DNA from 4 places in the Streptomyces lothianensis genome. Region 3 is predicted to be linked to each of the others. Evidence: riboswitches for the same ligand, from Rfam matches in the RefSeq annotation. Region 3 holds a riboswitch; each other region holds the start of a gene.
The links. A riboswitch is a leader RNA that binds a small molecule or an ion and turns the genes downstream of it on or off. The one in region 3 is predicted to bind cyclic di-AMP.
Positions count from the first base shown of each region.

Region 1: linked by a shared signal. The riboswitch ahead of ACLF6P_RS00705 (M23 family metallopeptidase) and the one ahead of ACLF6P_RS26070 (M23 family metallopeptidase) in region 3 are both predicted to bind cyclic di-AMP.
Region 2: linked by a shared signal. The riboswitch ahead of ACLF6P_RS23085 (transglycosylase family protein) and the one ahead of ACLF6P_RS26070 (M23 family metallopeptidase) in region 3 are both predicted to bind cyclic di-AMP.
Region 4: linked by a shared signal. The riboswitch ahead of ACLF6P_RS22545 (C40 family peptidase) and the one ahead of ACLF6P_RS26070 (M23 family metallopeptidase) in region 3 are both predicted to bind cyclic di-AMP.

Region 1 covers NZ_JBLMKT010000008.1:138-5,658, forward strand. The annotation lists partial or broken gene ACLF6P_RS00690 (CPCC family cysteine-rich protein) at 1-281, shown strand, start outside; one part of gene ACLF6P_RS00695 (IS5 family transposase) at 319-675, shown strand; one part of gene ACLF6P_RS00695 (IS5 family transposase) at 678-1,163, shown strand; tRNA gene ACLF6P_RS00700 (tRNA-Met) at 1,537-1,610, shown strand; cyclic di-AMP (ydaO/yuaA leader) riboswitch at 2,013-2,178, shown strand; gene ACLF6P_RS00705 (M23 family metallopeptidase) at 2,190-3,248, shown strand; gene ACLF6P_RS00710 (PrsW family intramembrane metalloprotease) at 3,393-4,937, opposite strand; gene trmB (tRNA (guanosine(46)-N7)-methyltransferase TrmB) at 5,086-5,521, opposite strand, start outside.
Region 2 covers NZ_JBLMKT010000067.1:27,324-32,844, forward strand. The annotation lists gene ACLF6P_RS23080 (transglycosylase family protein) at 1-1,147, shown strand, start outside; cyclic di-AMP (ydaO/yuaA leader) riboswitch at 1,354-1,522, shown strand; gene ACLF6P_RS23085 (transglycosylase family protein) at 1,526-2,227, shown strand; gene eno (phosphopyruvate hydratase) at 2,541-3,827, shown strand; gene ACLF6P_RS23095 (FtsB family cell division protein) at 3,983-4,477, shown strand; gene ACLF6P_RS23100 (DUF501 domain-containing protein) at 4,578-5,108, shown strand; gene ACLF6P_RS23105 (Ppx/GppA phosphatase family protein) at 5,105-5,521, shown strand, end outside.
Region 3 covers NZ_JBLMKT010000074.1:67,801-73,321, reverse strand. The annotation lists gene ACLF6P_RS26075 (tyrosine-protein phosphatase) at 1-713, opposite strand, end outside; cyclic di-AMP (ydaO/yuaA leader) riboswitch at 1,208-1,369, shown strand; gene ACLF6P_RS26070 (M23 family metallopeptidase) at 1,374-2,474, shown strand; gene ACLF6P_RS26065 (SGNH/GDSL hydrolase family protein) at 2,660-3,469, shown strand; gene ACLF6P_RS26060 (STAS domain-containing protein) at 3,466-3,885, opposite strand; gene ACLF6P_RS26055 (pentapeptide repeat-containing protein) at 4,000-4,944, opposite strand; gene ACLF6P_RS26050 (MBL fold metallo-hydrolase) at 5,310-5,521, shown strand, end outside.
Region 4 covers NZ_JBLMKT010000065.1:22,264-27,784, reverse strand. The annotation lists gene pcrA (DNA helicase PcrA) at 1-1,878, opposite strand, end outside; cyclic di-AMP (ydaO/yuaA leader) riboswitch at 2,196-2,342, shown strand; gene ACLF6P_RS22545 (C40 family peptidase) at 2,349-3,515, shown strand; gene ACLF6P_RS22540 (TauD/TfdA dioxygenase family protein) at 3,891-4,820, shown strand; gene ACLF6P_RS22535 (hypothetical protein) at 4,903-5,256, opposite strand.

The sequences.
Region 1 (5,521 bases), on a different contig from region 3:
CCGCTGGCGCCCTCATCGCATGCCCCTGCTGTTTCCAGCGGACCCTGGAGGAGCGGTCCAATTTTGAGATCTGTCCGGAGTGCGGCTGGGAGGACGACGGGCAGGATGACGCGGACGCGCACATCGTGCGGGGTGGGCCCAACGGCATGCTGAGCCTGACGCAGGCACGGCTGGACTATCTGGAGTCAGCAGCCGAGAGACGCGGCGAGTCCACGGCGCGTGGCGGAGAAGGGCTGTGGATGTCGGAAGTACGGCGTCAGATGCCAGACGAGGCTGAATAGGGCCGCGTCCGGGAACGATGCACCTCGTTGTCAGATCATGTCCTTGACCGATGCGCAGTGGGCGCGGATCGAGCCGTTGCTTCCGGACCGCACGCCGAAGCGGGGTGGCCGTTGGCGTGACCATCGTGAGGTGATCGACGCGGTCGCCTACAAGTTCCAGACCGGAACGCAGTGGGTCCACCTGCCGGAGAGGTATGGCAATTGGCAGGGTGTCTACAACCGGCTGCGGATGTGGGCCGTCGACGGCACCTGGGAGCGGGTCTTCATCGCCCTGCTGGCACAGGCCGACGCGGATGAGGAACTCGACTGGGCCGTGTCGGTGGACTCCACGATCGTGCGGGCCCACCAGCACGCGGCCGGAGCCCGCAAAAAGGGGCCCCGGTCGGCGAACCCGACGACCATGCCATCGGCCGCTCCTGCGGCGGACTGACCACGAAAATCCACCTCGCCGCCGATGCCCGCTGTCGGCCTCTGGCGTTCGTTCTCACCGCGGGCCAGGCCGGTGACGCACCTGCTTTCACCGAGGTCATGGCCCGCCTGCGCGTTCCCCGTCGGCGAGGACGGCCCCGCACCAGGCCAGACCTGGTCCTGGCCGACAAGTCGTACTCCTCCCGCGCGATCCGCGAGCACCTCCGCAGGCGCGGCGTCCGGGCAGTGATCCCCGTCCCCGCGGACCAGCGCGGACACTGGCTCCGTCGGGGCAGCCGCGGCGGCAGGCCACCGGCCTTCGACCGAGAGACCTACGAGCGGCGCAACACCGTCGAGCGGTGCATCAACCGCCTGAAACAATGGCGAGGGATCGCCACCCGCTACGAGAAGACGGCCACCATCTACCTGGCCGGACTCCACATCGCGGGCATCTTCCTCTGGTCCACCCACTGATCCAAACGAAACGCCCTAACTCCCTGCGGGCATCACGTCGCCTCGATGAATCGGGCGACGCTCGCCGCCGACGACAGGTCTCCTGAGTCCTGACCGCGAGCATGGCGAAGCGCCTGTACCCGCGGACGCCCTGCTCGGGGTGGTCCGGCTCCTCACGGTCAGGGCGTGCGTCATCTGCCTCCCGGTCCGGCGGGATGTGCCTCGTCCGAGGCCCCGTCGGGCGGCGGGCTCAGGAGGCGGCGAGCGGGGCTCCTGGGCCGTTCCCCCGGCTGAGTCCCGATCCGCAGACCAGGGCCCCGACAGACCCGCGGGGCGGAGAGCGGTGCGTGTGGTCGGAGGTGTCGCTCTGATGGCGTATAGTTGATTTCACCGACGCGGGGTGGAGCAGCTCGGTAGCTCGCTGGGCTCATAACCCAGAGGTCGCAGGTTCAAATCCTGTCCCCGCTACGAGAACGAAGGCCCGGTACGTGAAAGCGTGCCGGGCCTTCGGCATGTCCGGCCCCGTGTGAGGAGTCCGAAATGCGCGCCGGGGTACGTGTAGGGGCTGCGGCAGGGCGCCCGCGGCGCCCACGTCCCTCTCCTCGCGCGGTGCCCACGCCCCCCTCCTCGGCGTCACCCATGGTGACCAACGGGGAGCCCTCCGCATAACAATTGACGAAACGTCAGAAAATCGGCGGGCGTGAGCCCCTTCAACTTGCCTGGAATCTCGCCCGTTTTGGGGCCATGTTGCCCGATAAGTCCAGGCCAAAGCCGCTAACGATCTGTCGGAACGGCTTGGAATCCCGGGCCCGCTTCTATTAACGTTCGATAACGCAGCGCGGTCGTCCCAGCCGTCACAAGAGATGGCTCCGTGCTCACGCGCTTAATCCCGCAAGGGAGCCGGGGAACCACCATCTTGGGGTGAATCGGGCAGGCGGCACCTCTTCCAGGGGTGTACGCAAGGTGTCAACGCCCGTAGGAAACCTTCCTGTTCCGAACCCGTCAGCTAACCCGGTAGGCGAGAAGGAAGGAAAGGAGTCCGCCCCCGTGGCGACCCCCGCAGGCCGTGGCAGCACCTCCGAGTCCCCGTATTTCGCGGACGGGACCCAGGAGTTCAGGTTCGAGGACCAGCCTTTCGAGGAGTGGAACCCGACCGAGGAGTCCATCCGTCCGGTACGCGGCCGGCACCGCGTCGCCAAGCAGCGCGGCGGACTCGCCCGCAGCTCCACCGTGCTCGGCGTCGGCGTCATCGCCGCCGTGGGCGCGGGCGGTATCGCGAGCGCGAAGGACAGGCCGCCGGTACCGATCTCCATGCCGGACCTCGGTGAGCAGGCCAAGAAGCTCCCCGTCGTCGGCGACCTGATAGCCGACGACGCCGCATCCGAGGCCCCCGAGCAGGCCACCGTCGCCCAGGCCGCCGGGGCCACTCAGCCCCTGGCCGTCGACGGCTCCGGCTCGCAGGACGAGGCCGCCACCGACGCCGGTGAGGCCCTGCGCGCCCGCATCCTGGAGCAGGCACAGAACCAGGAGAACGAGGCGGAGGCCGCCGAGCAGGCCGCCGCAGAGCAGGCAGCGGCAGAGAAGGCCGCGAAGGAAGCGGCCGAGCAGAAGGAAGCCGCCGAGAAGGAAGCGGCGGAGGTCAAGCGCAAGGCGGAGGAGGAGGCCAGGCGCAAGGCCGAGGCGGAGCGCCTCGCCAAGCTCGCCGCGAGCTACTCGCTCCCCACCTCCTCGTACACGATCACCTCGACCTTCGGGCAGGCCGGCTCGATGTGGGCCTCCGGCTCGCACACGGGCCTGGACTTCGCCGCCCCGAGCGGCACCCCGATCAAGTCCGTGCACACGGGCACCGTCAAGGAGGCCGGCTGGTCCGGCTCGTACGGCTACCGCACCGTCGTCGAGCTCGAGGACGGTACGGAGCTGGCGTACAACCACCAGTCGTCCATCGGTGTCAGCGTCGGCCAGAAGGTCACGACCGGCGATGTCATCGGCCGCGTGGGCTCCACCGGCAACTCCACCGGTCCGCACCTGCACTTCGAGGTCGAGACCGCGGGCGGCTCGCTCATCGACCCGATGGCCTGGCTGCAGAGCAAGGGCCTCAACCCCTGATCAGGCCCGCAGCGCGCACGCTCTGATCACTCCCGAACCCCGGCAGTCCTGACGGCAACCCCCCGACGTCAGGGCTGCCGGTTTTGGCATGTGCAGGTGCATGTGTATGGGCATGTGCATGGGCGGGTGTGGGAGTGCTCTCGGTTACGTGTGCAGGCCCCGGTAGCCCGCGGGTGGCGCGTACGGCGGCGGGGCATGCGGGCTCGGGGCCTGCGGGTGCGGGGTCTGCGGGTTCGGCGCGTACGGTCCCGGGGCGTGCGAGCCGCCCGGGGCCGTCGGCCCGCCGGGCCCCGGCTGGACCGGGATGCGCGGCGGGTACGGAATGGCCGAGGTGTGCGGCGGGGGCTGCATGCCCGGTGCGTACGGCATGGGACGCATCGGCGGCAGGTACGGGGCCGGGGCGAGGACCGGGCCGTACGGGTTGGCCCAGGGCGTGGGCGGCTGCGGGAAAGCCGGTGCCGTGACGCGGGCCGCGTGGTCGAGGGCCGGGCGCGCCACCTCACGCCGGTACCAGAGCGCCTGCAGCAGCTCCGCCTCCCGTGCGACGAAATCGGCGCCCGCACGGCCGCTTCGGCCCCGGTGCCGCAGGAAGGCCAGGGCGGTGGCGAGCGAGATGTACTCGCGGACCGCACGCGCCGCCTCCGGCCCGCCGGCCTTGCCGTAGCTCTGCTTCGGGAACCTGCGCGCCTGGCGGCGGGCGCGCAGCGTGCCGAGTACGTACGGCTCGGGGACGGTGAGCCAGCCGGCCGCGACGTAGGCGGGCAGCTCCTCGCGTACGGTGCGCAGCTCGCGCTGGCGGCTGTGGATCGTCAGCCAGGTCAGCAGGCCGAACGCGGGAACCATGAAGCCGAGGTAGACGGCGAAGAAGCCGAGGCCGCCGAAGACGGCGGAACCGTTCCAGGCGGCGTGCATGCCCATCGCGAGCAGCAGCCCGCCGAGCGGGAACAGGACACGGCGTACGCGCTGGCGGTCGGCGGCGAGGGCGGCGAAGCCGAAACCGATGCCGGTCAGGACCGTGAACAGCGGGTGGGCGAAGGGCGACATCACGATGCGGACGAAGAAGGTCGCCGTGGTGACGGAGGCGAAGCCGATACCGGTGGTGCCGTAGGTCTCGTCGGTGCCGTAGGCGTTGCCGAGATAGAGGATGTTCTCGGTGAAGGCGAAGCCGGTGGCGGTGATGCCGGCGACCACCACGCCGTCGACGAGCCCCTTGAAATCGCGCCTGCGGAACAGGAAGAGCAGCAGGATCGCCGCCGCCTTGACCGTCTCCTCGACGACCGGGGCGACCACGGTGGCGCCGAGGGTGTCGGCGCTCGACGGGTCGGCGGTACGGGTGGCTATCCAGTGGGTCGCGAAGGAGTTCGCGATGATCGCTATCAGGGCCGAGGCGCAGGCACCCCAGGCGAAGGCGAAGAGGAGGTTCCGCCAGGGGGCCGGTTCGACCCGGCCCAGCCAGCGGAAGGCGGCTATCAGGAGCGGTACGGGGAACACCGCGAGGCCCAGGCCGACGAGGAAGCCCTCGGTGCCGGTCTCCTTGCGGACCAGTTCGAGGATCACCAGGCCGGACAGGGCGAGCAGGGTGATCAGCGCGCCCGCCTTCACAGCGCGGCGCTGCCACCAGTGCGCGGGCCCGATGAGACCTGCCGTCGGGTTGGGCGGTGCGTGCGGAGGCTGAGGCGGAGCGTTCACCCCCTGACCCTAACGATCGTGCAGGGGCGGACGCGACGGATTCTTTTCCGTGGAGCCGTTTTCCGTGGAGCCGCCGTCCGCGGAGCCGCGTTCCGTGGAGCCGCTGTCCGCGAAGCGGCCTTCCGTGGAGCGCCGCCTCCTGCGGGAGCTATCTCCGCAGGAAGATCAGGTCGTGGACCACATGGTCCTTGTCGAGGCCCTTGCCCTCGAAGCGGGTCAGCGGGCGGAATGCGGGGCGTGGGGTGTAGCCGCCGTCGGGCTGCGAGTTCGTGAAGTCCGGGTGGGCTTCGAGGACCTCCAGCATCTGCTCCGCGTAGTCCACCCAGTCCGTGGCGCAGTGGATGAAGGCGCCCGGCCTCAGGCGGGAGGCGGCGAGGGTGAGGAACTCCGGCTGGATGATGCGGCGCTTGTGGTGGCGCTTCTTCGGCCACGGGTCCGGGAAGTACACGCGCAGGCCGTCGAGGGAATCGGGGCGGAGCATCTCGGTGAGCAGGATGACCGCGTCGCCGTTGGCCACGCGGACGTTGTCGAGTCCGCCTGCCTCCGCGAGACCGAGGAGGTTGCCCTGGCCGGGGGTGTGGACG
Region 2 (5,521 bases), on a different contig from region 3:
GGAGGAGTTCGGCGGACTCGCGTACGCGCCGAGCGCTGACCTGGCCAGCCGCTCCGAGCAGATAGCCGTCGCCGAGCAGGCACTTGCGGCGCGCGGCGACCAGGCGTGGGCCACGTGCGGGCCGATCGCCGGGCTCGGGCTGGGGGCGCAGAGTCCTGAGGCCCGGGATGTGCCCGGTGGCGGTGGCGAAGGGGCCGGTCGCGCAAGTTCCGGTGGCTCTGGTGACTCCGGGGCGGCTGCCGGGGCCGGTGAGTCCGGTACGTCGGGCGGCGCGGGCGCGTCCGACCGGTCCGACCGGTCCGACCGGCCCGACGAGGGGAGGCCGGAGGGCTCGGGTGAGCCGGGTGGCTCCGGCGGCGAAGGGGCGACGGACTCTGATGCCTTTGATCCCTCAGCCCCCTCAGGCCCCTCGGATCCCTCCACGCCCTTCGATCCCTTCGGTCCTTCCGGCTCTGTCGGCTCCTTGGACCCTTCTGCTCCCTCAGGCGCCGAGGACCTCCCCGGCGCCTCCGAGCCGTCCGAGCCGTCCGTGCCGGTCACGCCGTCTCTGCCCGGCTTCCCGCTGTACGGCATCGAGAGCGACTGGGGCTTCGACGCCCCTGGCGGTGGCGCCTCGGGAGGCCTGGACATTCCGGAGGACCTGCCCAATTCCGGCGCATCGGGCGGGGCTGGCGGATCCGGCGATTCCGGTGAGGCGGGCGCGACCGACGGTACCGGCGAGAGCGCCGAGCCGGGCAAGTCCCCCGAGGACCCGACCGCTTCCCCCGACGGCCCCGTTGACGCATCCGCCGGCGGTCGCCACCGCGGCGATCGCGCCGCCGACGACTCCGCCGACGCCGAGCGCACTTCCTCGGGCCGCCATGCCTCGTCCGGCGATGACTCCACCCGTGACGCGGGCGACAGTGGCGACGACGCCGCCGACGAAACGGACACCTCGGATACCGCGGGCGCTTCGGGTGGGTCGGACGCCACGGGCGCCAAGGACGCCACGTACATCGTGCGCCCCGGCGACACTCTCAGAACGATCGCCGACGAGCAGCAAGTCGAGGGTGGCTGGGCTTCCCTTTACGAGGGCAATCGCAAGGCCATCGGCGATGATCCGAATCTCATCGTGCCCGGTCAGGGCCTGCGCCTCGGCGGGAAGTGATGCCGTAACGGCGGTGCGGGCGCGGGTCAGTTCGGCCGTGAATGTCCGTAATAAAGGAGCTTCGGGGGAAGTGAGAGATGGGTCTCACGTCCCCCGATTCTCTTTGTCTTTCCGGGGTTTGCCTGTTTACGGTCGTGACCGCTCGCCACTGGTGGGCCCCGGTGACCGCACGCCGAATCCTGCCGGCGGTCGCACGGGAACAGTCGTCGCGTCATGCGCCGTAGGCAGGAGCGGGGGACCCAAGGTTTGCGCCGCGGGCGGCGGTTGAAAGACCGTCGGCCCGGCTTGGGGTGAAGTGTCCGATTTGATCGGGCACCGGGTACTCACTGCACCCGAACCCGACAGCTCACCTCGCAGGCGTCGGTGAGGGGAAACTCCATGCTGTTTTCGGGCAAAGGCACCGGCAAGCACCGTCGTCTGACCAAGGGCGAGAAGGCCGTCCGCGCCGTCACGCTGGCCGGTGCCGCGGGCGCCGTTGTCGCCGCACCGCTGATGGCCGCGGGCACCGCCTCCGCCGCCACCGCCTCCGAGTGGGACCAGGTCGCGCAGTGCGAGTCGGGCGGCAACTGGTCGATCAACACGGGCAACGGCTACTACGGCGGCCTCCAGTTCTCGGCCTCCACCTGGGCCGGTTACGGCGGCACGGCGTACGCGCCCACCGCCGACCAGGCCACCAAGAGCCAGCAGATAGCCATCGCCGAGAAGGTCCTCGCGGGCCAGGGCAAGGGCGCCTGGCCGAGCTGCGGCGTGGGCCTCTCCGGCGCCGCGTACAACGGCGGCGCCGCGGAGCAGCCCGCCCAGCAGCAGGCTCCGCAGCAGGAGGCCACCGAGGCCGCCTCGGCTGCCCCCGAGCAGGAGTCCGCCCCGAAGCCCGAGGCGAAGAAGACCGTCGAGACCCCGGCCGGCAAGAAGGTCGAGAAGGGTGACGGCGAGTACAAGGTGAAGACCGGCGACACCCTCTCGAAGATCGCCGAGGCGCACGACGTCGAGGGCGGCTGGCAGAAGCTGTTCGAGCTGAACGACGACATCATCGACGACGCCGACCTGATCTACCCCGGCCAGCAGCTCCACCTGAGCTGACCGGACCCGCCCCGGCGGATTCCCCCCTCGCACTCCCGCCCCGGCGGATTTCCCCCCGGCGGATTCCCCCATACTCCCGCCCCGGCGCGCTTCCCCCGTGCGCGCCGGGGCGGGTCTCTCTCGCCATTACTGGCCGGTAACGATTCTCCCGGGCGAGGTCGCCTGTCCCGTATTGCAGGCCTTCGGTCCAGTTTTCGTCCCAGGGGACGGGCGGTCGGCTGGCCGAAGGCTCCGGGGCGGTTAGGCTCTTGTCGCAAGGCCGAAGAAGCCCCTGCGCCACCGCGTCACATCTTGCGTCACATCCCAGAAGGAGATGCTCGTGCCGTCCATCGACGTCGTCGTAGCCCGGGAAATCCTGGACTCCCGAGGTAACCCCACGGTCGAGGTCGAGGTCGGCCTCGACGACGGCAGCACGGGTCGTGCTGCTGTTCCGTCCGGTGCCTCCACCGGTGCGTTCGAGGCTGTTGAGCTTCGCGACAAGGACGCCAACCGCTACCAGGGCAAGGGTGTCGAGAAGGCCGTTCTGGCCGTCATCGAGCAGCTCGGCCCGGAGCTCGTGGGCTACGACGCCACCGAGCAGCGCCTCATCGACCAGGCCATGATCGACCTGGACGCCACCGACAACAAGGGCTCGCTGGGCGCGAACGCCATCCTCGGTGTCTCGCTTGCCGTCGCCCACGCCGCCTCCGAGGCCAGCGACCTGCCGCTGTTCCGCTACCTGGGCGGCCCGAACGCGCACCTGCTGCCCGTTCCGATGATGAACATCCTCAACGGCGGTTCGCACGCCGACTCCAACGTGGACATCCAGGAGTTCATGATCGCCCCGATCGGCGCGGAGTCCTTCTCCGAGGCGCTGCGCTGGGGCACCGAGGTCTACCACACCCTCAAGTCCGTTCTGAAGAGCAAGGGCCTGGCCACCGGCCTCGGGGACGAGGGCGGCTTCGCCCCGAACCTGGACTCCAACCGCGAGGCCCTCGACCTGATCGTCGAGGCCATCAAGCAGGCCGGTTACATCCCCGGCCAGCAGATCGCGCTCGCGCTCGACGTCGCCGCCTCCGAGTTCTACAAGGACGGCAAGTACCAGTTCGAGGGCAAGGCCCTGTCGGCCGCCGAGATGACCGCGTACTACGAGGAGCTCGTCTCCGCGTACCCGCTCGTGTCCATCGAGGACCCGCTGTTCGAGGACGACTGGGCGGGCTGGAAGGTCCTCACCGACAAGCTGGGCGACAAGGTCCAGATCGTCGGCGACGACTTCTTCGTCACCAACCCGGAGCGCCTGGCCCGCGGCATCGAGGAGGGCTCCGCGAACGCCCTCCTGGTCAAGGTGAACCAGATCGGTTCGCTCACCGAGACCCTCGAGGCCGTCTCGCTCGCGCAGTCCAACGGCTACAAGTGCATGATGTCCCACCGCTCCGGCGAGACCGAGGACGTCACCATCGCCGACCTGGCCGTCGCCACCAACTGCGGCCAGATCAAGACCGGCGCCCCGGCCCGCTCCGAGCGCGTCGCCAAGTACAACCAGCTGCTGCGCATCGAGGAGATCCTCGACGACGCCGCGGTGTACGCCGGACGCAGCGCGTTCCCGCGGTTCAAGGGCTGAGCACCCTGATCGAGGGCTGAGCACCTCGCTTGAGGGCTGAGTCCAAGGGCTCGGCGGTCCCGCCGAACGGCAGCGGCTGAGCCAGTCGTACGTACGTCCCCGTACCCGGTCCCGTACCGTGTGCGGGGACGTACGCGCGTAGGGGAGGCGAGGGCATGGGAGCGACGAGGGAACGGGACCGGTTCTCCACCACCACCCGGATCCGGCTGCTCGGCGAGCAGACCGCGGCCCGCGTCTACCGTTCGCAGACCCGCCGCCAAGCCCGCCGCTCCCGGCTCACCGGCCGCGCGGCGCTGCTCGCGCTCGTGCTCTGCTCGCTGATCGTGGCGCTCGCGTATCCGATACGGCAGTACGTGGCCCAGCGCGCCGACATCGCCGAGCAGCAGCGGCTCCTCGAGGAGGAGCGGGCCGAGACCGAGCGGCTGCGGGACGAGAAGGCCCGCTGGCAGGATCCGGCCTATGTCGAGCGGCAGGCCCGCGAGCGGCTGCACATGGTGAAGCCGGGCGAGAAGGGCTTTATGGCGGCCGATCCCTCCGCGGACCGTGAGCCCCGTACGCGCTCCGAGCCGACCGCCGACCGCGCCTGGTACGTGAATCTTTTCGACGGCGTCGACACCATGGACCAGGCAGGCCGCCGCGGCAAGGACTGACCCACTCCTCCTCCACCACCACCGTTCGCTGCACTCACCTCACCTCACCTCACCCCACCCCGCCCCCTCTCCCTCTCACCCTTCACTGGAAAGACCAGGCATGGAAACCCCGCCGCCCTCCACCCCGCGCACCGAGCCCACCGACGCCGATGTCGAGGCCTTCAAGCAGCAGCTCGGCCGTCCGCCGCGCGGGCTGCGGGCCATCGCGCACCGCTGCCCCTGCGGTCAGCCGGACGTGGTCGAGACCGCGCCCCGGCTGCCCGACGGCACGCCCTTCCCGACGCTGTACTACCTGACGTGCCCGAAGGCCGCATCGGCCATCGGCACGCTGGAGGCGAACGGCGTGATGAAGGAGATGACCGAGCGCCTGAAGACGGACCCCGAGCTCGCCGCCGCCTACCGCCGCGCGCACGAGGACTACATCCGGCGCCGCGACGAGATCGAGGTGCTTCAGGGCTTCCCGTCGGCGGGCGGCATGCCGGACCGCGTGAAGTGCCTGCACGTCCTGGTCGGCCACTCGCTCGCGGCCGGTCCCGGCGTCAACCCGCTCGGCGACGAGGCGCTCGCGATGCTGCCGGAGTGGTGGCGCAAGGGCGCGTGCGTCACGGTTTCCGAGGAGGTGGGCCAGTGACCCGGGTTGCCGCCATCGACTGCGGTACGAACTCGATCCGCCTTCTGGTCGCCGATGTCGACCCGACGTCGGGCCGGCTCACCGATCTGGACCGGCGGATGACGATCGTCCGCCTGGGCCAGGGCGTGGACCGCACGGGCCGTCTCGCGCCCGAGGCGCTGGAGCGTACGTTCGCCGCCTGCCGCGCGTACGCGGATGTCATCGAGGAGCTGGGTGCCGAGAAGCTCCGCTTCGTGGCGACCTCCGCCTCCCGCGACGCCGAGAACCGGGACGACTTCGTACGGGGCGTCGTGGACATCCTGGGCGTGGAGCCCGAGGTGATCACCGGGGAGCAGGAGGCGGCGTTCTCGTTCACGGGCGCCACCGCCGAGCTCCAGCTCGGCGGCGCGCACCCCCAGCACTGCCTCGTCGTG
Region 3 (5,521 bases):
CAGTTCTGCTCCATCTCGTCGAAACCGGCCTCCAGATACTCGGCGCGCGCCTCGAACAGCGGGCTGAGCAGCTCTGTCACCTCGGCCGATCGGGCATCGGGGGCGTCGCTGGAGCGGTGCACCTTGTAGCGGCGGTGCTTGGCGTTGGACTCCAGGTAGTCGGCGACGACCGCCTCCCGCTCGACCCTGACCGCGAGCAGCGTCACCGCCACCGACAGGCCGGCGCGGTCCTTGCCGGCCGCGCAGTGCATCAGCGCGGGGACGCTGTCCTCGGCCAGCTCCGCGAGCACGCGGGTGTGATCGAGGGTGCGGTCCCGGACGATCATGCGGTACGTGGTGGCCATCCGGGCCGCGGCCCTGCCCCCGCCGAGGATCTTGCGCAGCTCCTCGACCCTGCCGTCGCGCACCATCTGCCAGAACTCCGCGCCGTCGGCCGGGTCGGTGAGCGGGAGGTTCAGATTGCGCACCCCGGGAAGCTCCACATCCGGGCCCTCCTGCTGCTGGTCCGCCGCGTTACGGAAGTCGAAGATCGTGTGCAGCCCGAGCGAGGCGAGGAACTCGGTGTCCGTCGCGGTGGCGTGGGCCAGATGACCGCTGCGGAACAGCACTCCCTGCCGTACGCGCCGGCCGTCCACCGTCGGCAGGCCGCCCACGTCCCGGAAATTGCGCACCCCGGCGAGTTCCGGCTCTGTCGACGGGATGTGCTGTGTCACGGGGGCTCCTCCCACAGTGTTCGCCGGCGCCGACCGCCGGCGTGCTGCGCACTGGGTGCACATGCCAACGACGATACGACATGGGGTCCGGGGCAGGCGGCTGTGGAGCCGATGAGGGCGAGATCACCGGCGCCGCTTTGTGCCGGAAACAGCCGATTCTGGAAGCGAATCGTCGCGGCTCTGCCGGTTACATCGACTACGCCCCCGGTTCCCTTAATGCCCGATTCGCCACCTAAGGAGTAACTGGCCCTGAATTAAGGGCTGGTGAGTCGTGTGGCGTGAGCGGGATCATATTCGTGACGGTGTGTGGCGATCTTCTTCCGTGAATTCCTGCAGCTGTATGGAAATCGAAGATCGTTCATCCACGGAGCGTCATGGCATTTCCCGAAAGGGGTCAGGTCCTGTGTGGCCCGCGGGAATTGAGGTGTTTGTTTCCCGCCCCGCGCTCCCCTACGGTCACCGACAGCCGGTGGACGCCCAATCCTGCCGCCACCGGAATTCACCCGCACACCCTTGTACGGCAGGAGCGGGGGACCCATTGGCAAGACGCCGACGCCGGTCCCGACCGGAGCGGCTTGGGGTGAAGTCGCCCTCGGGCGGCCGGGCATCTCCAGCCCGAACCCGACAGCTCACCTCGCAGGCGCCGGAGAGGAATCCGTCATGCCCGCGAAGGGTAAGCATCGCCGTCCCAAGTCCACCCGCCTGACGCGCTCGTTCGCCGTCGCCGGTACCGGGGGCGCTGCCCTCGCGCTGCCGCTGTTCGGCGCCACGGGTGCGAGCGCCGCCACGCCGCAGACCGCCGCGCCGCAGGCCGCGAGCATCGCCCCGGTCCAGGTGAAGAGCGCGCCGACCGCCCTGGCGCAGGCTGCCCTGACGCAGGCCGCCGAGGCCCGGGCCGCCTCGACCGCCCCGGCCGAGGCCGCCGGGTCCGCCGGGTCCGCGGACAAGACGTACACCGTCGTCGCAGGTGACTCGCTCTCCGCGATAGCCGCCGAGCAGGACATCGACGGCGGCTGGAAGCCGCTGTACGCCGCCAACAAGAAGGCCGTCGGCGCCGACCCGGGCCTGATCCACCCGGGCCTCAAGCTCAAGGTCGGCGCCGTGGTGCAGGCCTATGCCGACTCGGCGGCCGCAGGGAAGGCCTCGGGTGCGGCCGCCGAGTCGGGCTCGGGCGCCTCCCGCTCCGGCTCCTCGGACTCCGGCTCCTCGGATTCCGGCTCCTCGGACTCTTCCGGCTCCTCGGACTCCGGCGCATCCGCGAAGTCCTCCTCCGAGGCGGCGGCCGACACCGCCTCCGCGGCCGCCCCGGCCGAGGCGGCCGCGGAGGCACCCCGCGCCGAGCAGGCCGCCACCGCCTCCGGCTTCACCCGCCCGGTCGCCGCCGGCGTCTCCACGCAGTACCGCACCGCCGGATCCATGTGGTCCAGCGGGTACCACACAGGCACCGACTTCGCGGCCGCCGCGGGCACGCCTGTCCGGGCCGTCGGCGCGGGCACCGTCGTCTCCGCAGGGTGGAGCGGCGCGTACGGCAACGAGGTCGTCATCCGGCACGCCGACGGCCACTACTCGCAGTACGCCCACATGTCGCAGCTCTCGGTCTCCACCGGCCAGACCGTCTCCGGCGGCACCCGGATCGGCCTGGTCGGCTCGACCGGCAACTCCACCGGACCGCACCTGCACTTCGAGGTCCGCACCGGCCCGGGCTACGGCTCTGACGTGGACCCGGTGGCGTACCTGCGCTCCCACGGCGTCTCGCTCTGAGGCACCCGTGCCGTCCGCACGCCCGGTGTCCGGTGTCCTTCGCGGCCCGGACACCGGGCGTCGACGTCCCGCGGCCCCTGGGGCGTATTCCGCATCCGGCGCGCCTTCTCGGTGGTCTATGTCACCCGTTGTCAAGGGTGGTTACGGTGGCGTAAGTCACGTCTCGGGGTGAAAAATATGCCGACGTGGCAGATGACTCGACGACCTCCGCAGACCGCGCCGCCGTGACACCGGCGGCTTTCGCCTCCTACGCGGCACTCGGTGACAGCTTCACCGAAGGTGTCGGCGACCCCGGACCCGACGGAACCTTCGTCGGCTGGGCGGACCGGCTCGCCGTCCTGCTCGCCGACCGTCATCCCGAGCACAGCTTCCGCTACGCCAACCTCGCCGTGCGCGGAAAGCTCCTGGACCAGATCGTCGAGGAGCAGGTGCCGCGGGCGAAGGAGCTGTCCCCCGAGCTGGTCTCCTTCTGCGCGGGCGGCAATGACATCATCCGCCCCGGCACCGACCCCGACGATGTGGCCGAGCGCTTCGAGCGGGCGGTCGCCGAGCTCACCTCCGCAGTCGGCACGGTGGTGGTGACCACCGGCTTCGACACCCGTGACGTTCCGGTCCTCAAGCATCTGCGCGGCAAGATCGCCACGTACACCGCGCACGTGCGGGCCATCGCCGACCGCCACGACTGCCCGGTCCTCGACCTGTGGTCGCTGCGCTCGGTGCAGGACCGGCGCGCCTGGGACGACGACCGGCTGCACCTCTCGCCCGAGGGGCACACCCGCGTCGCGCTGCGCGCCGCCCAGGTGCTCGGTCTCGCCGTCCCGGCCGACCCGGACCAGCCCTGGCCCGAGATGCCGCCGCGCACCACGCTGGAGGTGCGCCGAGACGACATCCAGTGGGCGCGCGAGTACCTGGTGCCGTGGATCGGGCGGCGGCTGCGCGGTGAGTCCTCGGGTGATCACGTCGAGGCCAAGCGCCCCAACCTCATGCCGCTCTAGGAAGCGTCCCGCGCCCCGCGGTCATCGCCGCCGCGGGTGCGGAGGCGCGGGTGCGGAGGTGCCGGAGGTGCCGGTGGCGCCGGCGGTGTGGGCAGGACGGGGACGGAGTCCGGTACGCGCAGGCAGTCGAGGACGCGCAGCACGGACGGATCGGTGCAGACCAGCACGATCGTGGCGCCCTCGCGGCCGAGCCGGCGGCGCAGCCGGTCGAAGAGGGCGATGCCGCCGCAGTCGAGGAACGTCAGCAGGCGCAGGTCCAGGACGAGTTCGGCCGTCGGCAGGCACAGCTGCCCGCTCAGCGGCTCCTCGATGTCCTGCGCCCCGGCGATGTCCAGCTCGCCGTGCAGCTCCACGGTGAGCCGGGTGCCGTCGCGGCGCATCACGGGCGTCGGCCCGTGGACGTAGGGAAACACCATCACCCCAGCTCATCGACTGCCACCGCCGCGGACACCCCTGGGTGTCGGGTGATGGCAGTCGATGAATCTAGGGCCCGTGCATACGACCGGGAGCACATGCCTGAGCACTGTCGCTCAATGGCGTGAACTTCTCCCGTTCCGCTTGACGCGCGACGGCTGTGAGGTCCAATGCGTCGGGTGGCGCAGTCCGTCCGGCACCCGGGTCGTGCCGTCGCCCTTGGCCGCGTCCAACTGGGGCTGCGTGAGGTAGACGGTCTCCCGCAGGTCCGCTCCGGTCAGATCGGCATCGCGCAGATCCGCGCCGATCAGGTCCGCCCGGCGCAGATCCGCGCCCCTGAGGTCGGCGGCGACGAGGATCGCCCCACGGAGGCTGGCCCCGCGCAGATCCGCCCCGGACAGACGCGCACCGAAGAGATCGGCGCCACGGTGGTTGCGCGGGCGGCCCGGCGCCTGGGCGCGGTGCAGATCTCCGGCGCACAGCAGCAGAGCGTTCACCTCCTGTCGTACGGTCGCCACATCCGTCGCGAGCAGAGCCTCGGGGGCCTGGCGGGTGAGGGCGTCGATCCTCTCGTACGCCTCGCGCAGGGCATCGCGGATCGGGCGGGCGGCGTCCAGCGTGGCCGCCTCGGCGACGTACCGCAGCAGCTCGTGCAGCTGACGCATCACAGGGAAGACGGCGGACATCTCGCGGGCGCCCTTCTTGGAAGTGCGCCAGTCGGTGCCGCCGAAGGTCACCTGGGAGACCTTCTGGCCTGCGCCGAAGCAGTCGAAGACGGTACAGCCGGGGAAGCCCTTGGCGCGCAGCTCGGCGTGGATGCCGCAGCGGTGGTCCGCCAGGAGATTGCGGCAGGGCGTACCGGCCGCCTTGTTCACGGCGAAGTCGCTGGACTTGCTGAAGGGGAGCGCGACGCAGCACAGGGCGAAGCAGTTGCCGCAGTCGGCCCGGAGGTCTGCGTGCGTGGGGTCGGGCTGATCGCTTCCGGGCTCACCGGGCTGTCGGGACACCGTGCGGGTTCTCCTGTCGTGGGGCGGGCGGCAGGCCCGGGGCGGAACCTCCATTCTCCACCCGCGCCACCTCTGCCCTTGCCTCTGCCCATGCCTTTGACTCTGCCCAGGAGCCGGGCCGACCGAGGCCCGGGGGACGAGCACACCGAGCGCACCCGCCCCCTCCGGAATCTTGTGGGCGGCTGCCACGTTGAGCAGGGCATGACGCCGACGAGCCGCCCGCGCCCGGTGCATCCCGGGGCCGTGCCTTCGCGCGCCCGTTTCGTGCCCGCGCGCGCTTATTCCGTGCCTGCGCGCGCCCATAATGAAGCCCCCGCGACCCCCACCCTGGAGCTGCCGTGACCGCCTCGGGTTCCCTGAGATCGTCCCTCCGCTCGCGCAGGCCCCTCGCATTCGGCGCGGACCCGGCCGGTGAGCGCATGGAGCGCATCCGCAGGTCGCCGCATTTCGCGAACGGCAGCTTCCAGAACCCCGGCGGCGGAGGTCCGGGACCGCAGGGTTCGCGGATCGAGTTCGCCAGGACGTTCTTCGACAAGGAGCGGCGCGCCCGCCGGGCTCCGTCCGGCACCCTCCCCGTACACCCGACCACCCTGGCCGATCTCGCGAAGCCGCCCGCCGACGGGTTGCGCAT
Region 4 (5,521 bases), on a different contig from region 3:
CCGCTCCAGGAAGTCGGCGAGCGTCCCCGTCTCCCCTTCCTCCGTCTCCTGTTCGAACTCCAGGGCCACGGCGGCGAGTTCCTGGAGGTTCTCGATGCGGGTCTCGTCCTGCGGGTCGGTGGAGGCCTGCAGTTCGGCGAGGTATCCGGTCCGCTCCAGGACGGCCTCCAGGACGGTGGCGGGGCCCGCGCCGGATTCGACGATCGTACGGAGCTCCTCCATCAGCGTGTTGAAGCGCTTGACGGCGTTGGCGGAGCGGGCCGCCATCCCGTACGCCTCGTCGACGCGGACCAGGGCCTGCGGGAAGGTGATCTTCTCGCGGAGGGAGAGCGCGTCGATCATCGCTTCGGCGCGGTCGCCGATGCCGCGCTTGGGCACGTTGAGGATGCGGCGCAGCGGGACGGTGTCCTCGGGGTTGGCGAGGACGCGCAGGTAGGCGAGGACGTCCCGGACCTCCTTGCGCTCGTAGAAGCGGACGCCGCCGACGACCTTGTAGGGCAGGCCGACGCGGATGAAGATCTCTTCGAAGACGCGGGACTGTGCGTTCGTACGGTAGAAGACCGCGACGTCGCCGGTCTTCGCCTCGCCCGCGTCGGTGAGGCGGTCGATCTCGTCGGCGACGAACTGGGCCTCGTCGTGCTCGGTGTCGGCGACATAGCCGGTGATCTGCGCGCCCGAGCCCGCCTTGGTCCACAGGTTCTTGGGCCTGCGTGACTCGTTGCGCTCGATGACCGCGTTGGCGGCGGAGAGGATGGTCTGGGTGGAGCGGTAGTTCTGCTCCAGGAGGATCGTGGTCGCGTCCGGGTAGTCGTCCTCGAAGTCGAGGATGTTGCGGATGGTGGCGCCGCGGAACGCGTAGATGGACTGGTCGGCGTCACCGACCACGCACAGCTCGGCGGGCGGCAGGTCGTGCTCGCTCGGCGGTACGTCCTCCTCGTGTGCGCCGGTGCCGACGAGTTCGCGTACGAGGGCGTACTGGGCGTGGTTGGTGTCCTGGTACTCGTCGACCATCACGTGCCGGAAGCGGCGGCGGTAGTGCTCGGCGACGTCCGGGAAGGCGCGCAGCAGGTTGACCGTGGTCATGATCAGGTCGTCGAAGTCGAGGGCGTTGGCCTCGCGCAGCCGGGCCTGGTACATCGCATAGGCCTGGGCGAGGGTCTTCTCGAAGCCGTCGGCTGCCCGGGCGGCGAAGTCCTCCTCGTCGACGAGCTCGTTCTTGAGGCCCGAGACCTTCGCGGTGAAGGACTTCGGCGGGAAGCGCTTCGGGTCGAGTTCCAGGTCACGGCAGACGAGGGCCATGAGGCGCTTCGAGTCGGCGGCGTCGTAGATCGAGAAGGAGGAGGTGAAGCCGAGCTTCTTCGATTCGCGGCGCAGGATCCGTACGCAGGCGCTGTGGAAGGTCATCACCCACATCGCGCCCGCCCGCGGGCCGACCAGCTCCTCGACGCGCTCCTTCATCTCACCGGCGGCCTTGTTGGTGAAGGTGATCGCGAGGATCTGACCCGGGTGCACATTCCGCTCGGCGAGGAGATACGCGATGCGGTGGGTCAGGACGCGGGTCTTGCCCGAGCCGGCGCCGGCCACAATGAGCAGCGGGGTGTCGCTGTGGGTGACGGCGGCGCGCTGGTTCTCGTTCAGCCCCTCCAGGAGGGCCGCGCTGTCCAGGACCGGGCGCGGGGCGCCGTCGCGGTAGTACGCCTCCCGGTGCGCGGGCGGGTGCGCGGGCGCGTCGAACCTCCCGCCGAACAGGTCCGCCGGAATCTCTTCCGGGCCCTCGTCCTCGGGAGGCGGCGGGGGGCCGTGGTCCTCGGGCTCGTGCCCGGACCGGCCCTTGGCCTGGAGGCCCGCCAGAAAACTGTCGTCAAAGAGGCTGCTCATCGCCTACCGAGTCTAGGCGCCCGGTGTGACAACCCGGTCCGGGTTCTACGAGAGCGACGCCTCGCCGGACACGCCCGGCCCTTCCCAGGCCCCTCGCGAGCCTCTCCCGGGCCCCTCCGGAAGCATCCGGAAGAGGCCGGAAGCGTCCGAAAGAGGCCCGAAGAGGCCGCCAACGACCCCGCCCCGCGAAAGTCACGAAAAAGTATCGGGCATATCGAACACCAACCTTCACAGCTGCCACACGAGTTGGCTAGCGTGCTGCGCGGGCGGCCCGTACCCCCACCGGCGATCGACGCCGGGAACGGGCGGCCTGCGCCGAGTCCGAAGCGCCGAGCACGGCAACCCGGAGCCGGGGACCCACCAGACCTTGGGGTGAATCGGGACAGCCCCCACCGTCCCGTAGGGCAGACCTTCCTGCGCCCGAACCCGACAGCTAACCCGGTAGGCGCCCACTGGAAGGAGCGCCGGCCTTGGCCTCGCACCGCAAGCCGCGGACCAGTCGCATACGTACGTCACACGCCGTCGGGATCACCTCGGCCGCCCTCACCTCCGTCGCCCTGCTCGCACAGACGGCGAACGCCGCCCCGCGCAGCGAGCCGGAGAAGCCCTCCCTGGAGGAGGTGCAGAAGAAGGTCGACGCCCTGTACCGCGAGGCGGGCACCGCCACCCAGAAGTACAACCTCGCCAAGGAGCGCACCGAACAGCAGCGCGGCAAGCTCAACGATCTCCAGGACGAGGTCGCCAAGCGCACCGAGAAGGTCAACGAGGCCCGGCGCGAACTGGGGCAGATCGCCGCCGCGCAGTACCGCAGCGGCGGCACCTCCGACACCGCCGTCCTGCTGCTCTCGGACGATCCCGACGACTACTTCGCGCGCCGCCAGCTCATGGGGCGTCTCTCCGGCCAGCAGCACAAGGCAGTCGAGGACTTCCAGCGGCTGCAGACCGAGGCCGACAAGAAGCGGGGCGAGGCCACCGACTCCCTGGCGCAGCTCAGCGAGGCCGAGTCCGAGCTGAAGACCAGCAAGAAGGACGTGCAGAAGAAGCTGGGCGAGGCGCGCGAGCTGCTCGCGAAGCTGACGGCCGAGGAGAAGGAGCGCCTGGCCGAGCTGGAGCGCAAGCGGAAGGCCGAGGCCGAGCGCAAGGCCCAGGAGCTGGCCCGCCAGCAGGCAGCGGAGGAGGAGGCCAGGCGTCAGGCCGCCGAGGAGGCCGCCCGGGAGGAAGCCGCACAGGAGGAGGAAGAGGAGGCGAGCGAGCAGCCCGCCGACCCCGCCCCCGACGACTCCTACGCCGCGAAGGCCGCCAAGGCCATCGAGTTCGCGCGCGCCCAGATCGGCAAGCCGTACGTCTGGGGCGCGGCCGGGCCCGATTCGTACGACTGCTCCGGCCTCACCCAGCAGGCCTGGGCGGAGGCGGGCATCTCACTGCCGCGCACCACCTGGGACCAGGTGAACGCGGGCACGACCGTCAGCGTCGACAACGCCAAACCGGGCGACCTGGTCTTCTTCTACGACGACATCAGCCATGTGGGCCTCTACATCGGCAACGGCGAGATGATCCACGCGCCGAAGCCGGGCACCAACGTGCGGGTCGAGTCGATCTACTACATGCCGATCCACAGCGTCGTGCGTCCGGCCTGAGCATCCGGTCCGCGGTCTCCGCCCCGGTGCGCCCGGTGCCCGCCCGGTGCGCCCGGTGCCCGCCCGGTGCGCCCGGTGCCCGCCCCTCGTGCGCGGCGGGCGGCCGCGATTGACCGTCCAGCGCCCCGGGTCCCACAATGGCACGCATGATCCAGCACCTGACCGCCGCCGCCGAGACCTTCCTGGTCCCGTGGCGGCGCGGGTGCGAGCGATCGGGTCGCTAGCTGCAGGGGCTTCCCCTTCCGGTCGGCTTCAGGGGGCAGCCCCTTCCAGTCGGCCACATGGGACAGCCCCTCCGCATGCCTCGGCCGCGCGCGGAATTCCGATCCGTGCGGGCTGCCCGACCCGTTCACCCACCGCTCGAGGATCATCACGATGACGATCGTCACCCCCTCCCTGCTCCGCGAGGCCCGCGTCCCCGCCGCCGGCATGTACGAAGGGCGCCGCAGCCTGCGCCGCGTCCCGGACGGCTGGGAGGCACGTCCGTACGAACTGTTCGAGGTCGTGCCGCAGGGCCCGGTCATCGGTGCCGAGATCCGAGGCGTCGACCTCTCCCGCCCGCTCACCCCCGCCCTGCGCGAGGAGCTGAACCGGGCGCTGCTCGAATGGAAGGTGCTGTTCTTCCGCGGCGCCTCGATCAGCTCCGAGCAGCAGCGCGCCTTCGCCCGCCACTGGGGCGAGCTGGAGACCAACCCGCTGCTGGCCCGCGGCTCGGCCGACGACGTCGTCCGCTTCGACAAGGGCGCCGGTGCCACCCCCACCTTCGAGAACGTCTGGCACGCCGACGTCACCTTCCGCGAGCGGCCCGCACTCGGCGCCGTACTGCAGCTGCACGAGGTGCCGCCGCACGGCGGCGACACGATGTGGGCCGATATGGCCGCCGCGTACGACAACCTGCCGGACGAGGTCAAGGCGCGGATCGAGACGGCGCAGGCCGTGCACGACTTCATCCCGGGCTTCGCCCGCTTCTACGGCCCCGAGAAGCTGATCCCGCTCCAGGACCGGTTCCCGCCCGTAGTCCACCCGGTGGTCCGCACGCACCCGGAGACCGGCCGCAAGCTGCTCTTCGTCAACACGTCCTTCACCACACGCATCGTGGGGATGGAGCGCGAGGAGAGCGACCGGCTGCTCGGCTTCCTGGTCCGGCAGGCGCACGTACCCGAGTACCAGGTCCGCTTCCGCTGGCAGGCGGGCGACGTCGCCTTCTGGGACAACCGCGCCACCCAGCACTACGCCGTCGACGACTACGCCCCGCACCGCAGGGTCGCCGAACGCGTGGCGATCGCGGGCGACCGGCCGTACTGACCGACGGTGGGCCGTGGGGCGGGCCTGCCCCCACGGCCCAGGTGTATTGCCCTGCCCGGCGGATCATGCCGCCGGGCAGGCCTCAGCTCCAGAGCGTCGCGAGGAAGATGTTGACGGTGGTCAGTGCGCCGACCGCCGCGAACATCGGCTTGTCGACCGTCTCCTCGTCCCGCTTCACGTAGACGAGGCCGAGGATCACGATGAGGACGGCGAGCTTCACACCGATCTTGATGTTGTTCACCTCGTTGCCGTCGGCCTGGTTGAGCCCGACCAGGGCGATGCCGGTGACCAGCATGGTGAGCGCGCCGTGCAGCATCGCCGGCGAGAACCGGGCGGTGCCCGCGCCCATCGCCTTCATCTGCGTGAGGAATCCGCCGAGCAGCGAGGCGATGCCGATGATGTGCAGCGCGACGAACACGTTGATGACTACGTCCATGGCCCGGAGCCTAAGGGGTGCCCGGATGCGGCACCCGCCCGGGCCCGAGGCCTCGGCACAGAGCCCACCGCCGGAGCGGCACTTCGCTCGATACGGTCACTTCCCGCCGCCATCCGGACACAAGCCGCCACCGAACCGGTCGAATACGTTCGTCACCCCCACCCCCGGAGCCATTTCCGCACTTCGGGTCACCGATCGATAACGGAGAGGTCTAGCTTCGTGGCCCGGTGACCGGCTCCCCACCTCCGCCCGGGCAGTATCCGGA